Regions from separate parts of the Dorea sp. AM13-35 genome, predicted to be linked through region 2. Evidence: a T-box and tRNA genes for the amino acid it is inferred to sense, from the RefSeq annotation. Region 2 holds a T-box; the other holds one or more tRNA genes.
The links. The T-box of region 2 lies ahead of DW152_RS03250 (valine--tRNA ligase). A T-box ahead of a tRNA ligase gene usually reads a tRNA of that ligase, here a tRNA-Val.
Positions count from the first base shown of each region.

Region 1 (2,401 bases), on a different contig from region 2:
AACTCAACTATAATACTTGCATCTTGTTCCTGCCCGCCTTTACTTTCCCACATTCGGGCAGCCACCACATCCTGCGCAGCCGCCGGTCTGCGGACCAACCTGGTAACTGTAATTAGCAATCGTATCCAGTGATGCGATAGCCTGTGAGGAGATTCCTTCACCTGTTCCGGTAAATCCAAGTCCTTCTTCTGTAGTTGCTTTAATATTTACCTGATCTACATCAATGTGAAGTGCTTCTGCCACATTTTTACGCATCTGCTCAATATGAGGTGCCATCTTCGGTCTCTGCGCAATAATTGTTGCATCAATGTTACCGATGACATATAATTTCTCGTCGATCAGCTTTCCAACATGTTTCAAAAGTTCAATACTGGACGCTCCTTTATATGCCGGATCTGTATCCGGGAAATGTTTTCCGATATCACCAAGAGCTGCCGCTCCCAGAAGTGCATCCATAATCGCATGCAGCAGCACATCCGCATCCGAATGTCCCAGAAGCCCCTTCTCATAAGGGATCTCTACTCCTCCAAGAATCAGTTTGCGGTTCTCTGTCAGTTTATGAACATCATATCCCATTCCAACTCTCATACTGTTATTTCCTTTCCCAGAATATATTTCTTATTCTGTAACATTATTGTGATCTGTATTCTCTTCCTGTTTTTTGGCTTCACTGTGATCTGCTCCCACCGGTTCATCACTCTTCTGTGTATCTGTATTGCCTAACAGCTTGTCCCGGTTCAGTTTACCGTCTTCATCCACATCGCTCTCTAATAATTCCTCGCAGTCCAGCTCTTCTCCGTCATTTTCCACATACTCATGCTTCACTGCCATCACGACTGCCTTCGCACACCATACGATTCCAAGTACAGCAAATGCCACACCCAGCACCAGATAAAGCGTTGCATTCTCCGGCCTGTTTGTCATCGTCTTCTTTATCAGATCAATTCCCAGATATCCAAGATATCCCCCTACAATAATTCGAAAAAATACGCGACCTTTTGTCATTTCATGTCCTCCTGCCTGTGTTTTATTAATGTCTGCCGATTTTATAACTTCTATAAAACTTCTTATAATTCGCATAAATCGGCTGTTTTTCGCACATCTGAGCATATTATATCACATACTTACAATTTTTTGCAAAAAAAGTGTTGACATTTCCTCACTTTTGATTGTATAATAACGAAGTCGGTTTGAGAGAGCCGGGTAAATATGGGATCATAGCTCAGCTGGGAGAGCATCTGCCTTACAAGCAGAGGGTCATAGGTTCGAGCCCTATTGGTCCCATACTTATAAAAATATTTCTTTATGGCGGGATAGCTCAGTTGGCTAGAGCACACGGTTCATACCCGTGGTGTCGCTGGTTCAAATCCAGTTCCCGCTACTTTAAAAAGACTTGTTCTTGCAAGTCTTTTTACATCCGTAATATTAGCAGTACTTACGGGCAATATTTTTATGGCGGGATAGCTCAGTTGGCTAGAGCACACGGTTCATACCCGTGGTGTCGCTGGTTCAAATCCAGTTCCCGCTACTTCAAAAGACTTGCAATTGCAAGTCTTTTTTCAATTCATATCCGGAATATATTCCATTTATTTATCTTTTTATTCTAGTCTGCTTCTTTCGGATCATGAGTTTCATATATTCAGAAATAGTCCTGCTGTCTCATTTGCATTATACTAATACACTAAAACACGTCCAGGCCCAGTTTCACTTTAAGTGTTGTAAACCATCCATATGCATTCCACTTATCATATTTGATAGTAGCTTTTGATTCTATTAGCTGATTTGATTTATTGGTCCATTTGATGATAATAGGTATTTCCGTTTTTTCTTCCGCACCGCTTTCCGCTTCTATAAAATCATATACTTTTTTCCCTTTTAATATATTTTTTTCTGCTGGCGTTTCTAAATCATCAGCTATATACATTTTTGTAGTTGCTTTATCAAATGAACCATATTCTTTTGTTAAAACTGTAATCTCTTTTGGCGTATGATTTTCTTTTGGAATTATGTAGCCTCGCACAAATCCTAATGAATCTGGAATTAAATATATTTTCCACACTTTATCATCACTCACTGATTCTACATAATCACTTTTCATACCCGCAGAATTTAAATAAATAGGAAAAATATTAAAAAATATAATTAAAATCAAATAGAATATAAATATTATTCCAACTATTATACATATCCATTTCTTTTTTACTTTCATTACTTCATTCAACCTCCTTTGTGTTCACCCCAAACACCCTACTTCAAAAAATCAACATCTGAAAAAAACTGATTTTTCTTCGCAATGTCATATGCCGTATTCCCATCACCGTCCTTCTTGTTCACATCCGCTCCGTGCTTCACCAGATACTTTGCAATATCTTCGCTTGTGCACTCTGCCGCCACATGCAGA
Region 1 covers NZ_QUCZ01000007.1:123,468-125,868, reverse strand. Annotated here, with positions in the region: gene ispF (2-C-methyl-D-erythritol 2,4-cyclodiphosphate synthase) at 40-588, opposite strand; gene DW152_RS09225 (hypothetical protein) at 619-1,005, opposite strand; tRNA gene DW152_RS09220 (tRNA-Val) at 1,212-1,284, shown strand; tRNA gene DW152_RS09215 (tRNA-Met) at 1,308-1,381, shown strand; tRNA gene DW152_RS09210 (tRNA-Met) at 1,455-1,528, shown strand; gene DW152_RS09205 (hypothetical protein) at 1,682-2,209, opposite strand; gene DW152_RS09200 (ankyrin repeat domain-containing protein) at 2,248-2,401, opposite strand, start outside.
Region 1: it has a tRNA-Val gene. The T-box ahead of DW152_RS03250 (valine--tRNA ligase) is inferred to sense a tRNA for this amino acid. The anticodon was not compared.

Region 2 (2,401 bases):
GAGGCGAGTGATCCTGATTTTACAACACGAGAGCGGCTAAGCGTAGGGCAGCTTCTGGTGCTGTGGTAGACTTGTCCGGAAGGAGTCCAATATACGGTTCCAGAAGTCTTTTTCGGTTTTGCTTTTCTCTTTTTAGTAATGATCCGTACTTTGCACGTAGCTTTTTTCCCGGATTTTAAGGTGACAGTTATTTTAACTTTTCCGTTTTTCTTTGCTTTGATTTTCCCGGTTTGTGTGACAGATGCCAGTTTTTTTTTGCTAGATTTCCATTTTTTTACAGAATCTCCTCTTCCATAGGAAACTTTAAGCTTTTTTGATTTCCCCTTATAAAGCGTTAGCGATTTTGGTGCTATTTTAGCATATGCTTTTATTTTTGGAGTTGTTTTGGTTTGAATGCTGTCGCAATACCAACAAAAGCGTTCTTTTGTACCGGTTCTAAATACAGTTGCTTCTTTTACTACCTCCCATTCAGACCAGTCGTGTGTGCAGACATCAGCATCTGAATCAGCGGCCTGTGCCGGTAATGGCATAGGAAGCAGAACTGTCAGCAATAAAGCGACTAACAGTGTGGTAAATTTCTTTTTCATGATTTCTTCCCTCTTTCTATCGATTATGATAACTTTATTATAAGAAGTAAAAAAGTGAAAGTCAAACCTTAAGGATTTCTGAAATCTGTGTAAAATCCTTGACAAAAACAGAATCGATAGATATGATATTCAGTGAGTTTATACGTAAAGGCGTTGAAGAAGAGGAGTATGTATCATTCCCTGCCAGAGAGAACTGTCCGCAGGCTGGAAGGCAGTTTCAGAATCAGAAGATACAGAAGGTAGCTTTGGATGCCGGATATCTGAAACGACAGGTTACGAACTGGTCAGTAGATTTAAAGATCAGAGGAACAAGTAGGATATCCCGGAGTCGTTCCCGTTAAAGAATAAGATGAGAGATATGGAAGAGTTTCTTCTATATAATAAAGGTGGTACCGCGGTTACAGTCGCCCTTTACGTGTGTAAAGGGCGTTTTTGATTGTCCAAATGTGACCAAAGTGTGAAATAAGAACTTATGAGGAATTATGAGGAGGAAACAATGAGTCAGAACTTAGAGACCACATACAATCCTAAAGAGATTGAATCAAAATTATATGAAAAATGGTGTGAAAACCAGTATTTTCATGCAGAAGTAGACAGAAGTAAGAAACCATTTACAACAGTAATGCCACCACCGAATATTACCGGTAAGCTGCATATGGGACATGCTTTAGACAATACACTGCAGGACATTCTGATCCGTTATAAGAGAATGCAGGGGTATAATGCTCTGTGGATTCCGGGAACAGATCATGCAGCAATCTCTACAGAAGTAAAAGTTACCAATCAGTTAAAAGAAGAAGGAATTGATAAAAAAGAACTTGGAAGAGAGAAATTCTTAGAGAGAACATGGCAGTGGAAAGAAGAGTATGCCGGAACAATCGAAGGACAGTTAAAGAAACTTGGTGTTTCCTGTGACTGGGACAGAGAGCGTTTTACAATGGATGAAGGCTGCTCCAAGGCTGTAGAGCGGGTATTTATCAACCTGCATGAGAAAGGATTTATTTATAAAGGATCCCGTATCATTAACTGGTGTCCGGTATGTAAGACATCCCTTTCTGATGCGGAAGTAGAGCATGAAGAGCAGGATGGATTCTTCTGGCATATCAAATATCCGATCGTTGGAACAGATGATTTCCTTGAGATTGCGACAACACGTCCGGAGACAATGCTTGGAGATACGGCAATCGCAGTACATCCGGATGATGAGAGATACAAAGATATCGTAGGAAAAAAATGTCTTCTGCCGTTGACAGACAGAGAGATTCCGATCGTTGCAGATTATTATGTAGACAAAGAATTCGGAACAGGTGCTGTTAAGATTACACCGGCTCACGACCCGAACGACTTTGAAGTCGGAAAACGCCATAATCTGCCGGAGATCAATGTCATGAACGATGATGCGACGATCAACGAACAGTATGGTGGTAAATATGCAGGTATGGATCGTTACGAAGCAAGAAAAGCAATGGTTGCTGATCTGGAAGAGCAGGGATATCTTGTAAAGGTTGTTCCGCACTCTCATAATGTTGGAACACATGACCGTTGCCACACAACGGTTGAACCGATGGTAAAGCAGCAGTGGTTTGTGAAGATGGACGAACTCGCAAAACCGGCGATCAATGCGATCAAGACTGGCGAATTAAAATTCGTTCCGGAGCGTTTTAACAAGATTTACCTGCACTGGCTGGAAAATATCCGTGACTGGTGTATTTCTCGCCAGATCTGGTGGGGACACAGAATCCCGGCTTACTACTGTGATGATTGCGGAGAAGTTGTTGTATCTCACGGTATGCCGGAAAAATGCCCGAAATGCG
Region 2 covers NZ_QUCZ01000002.1:69,768-72,168, reverse strand. Annotated here, with positions in the region: gene DW152_RS03260 (Ig-like domain-containing protein) at 1-587, opposite strand, end outside; T-box leader at 732-1,002, shown strand; gene DW152_RS03250 (valine--tRNA ligase) at 1,084-2,401, shown strand, end outside.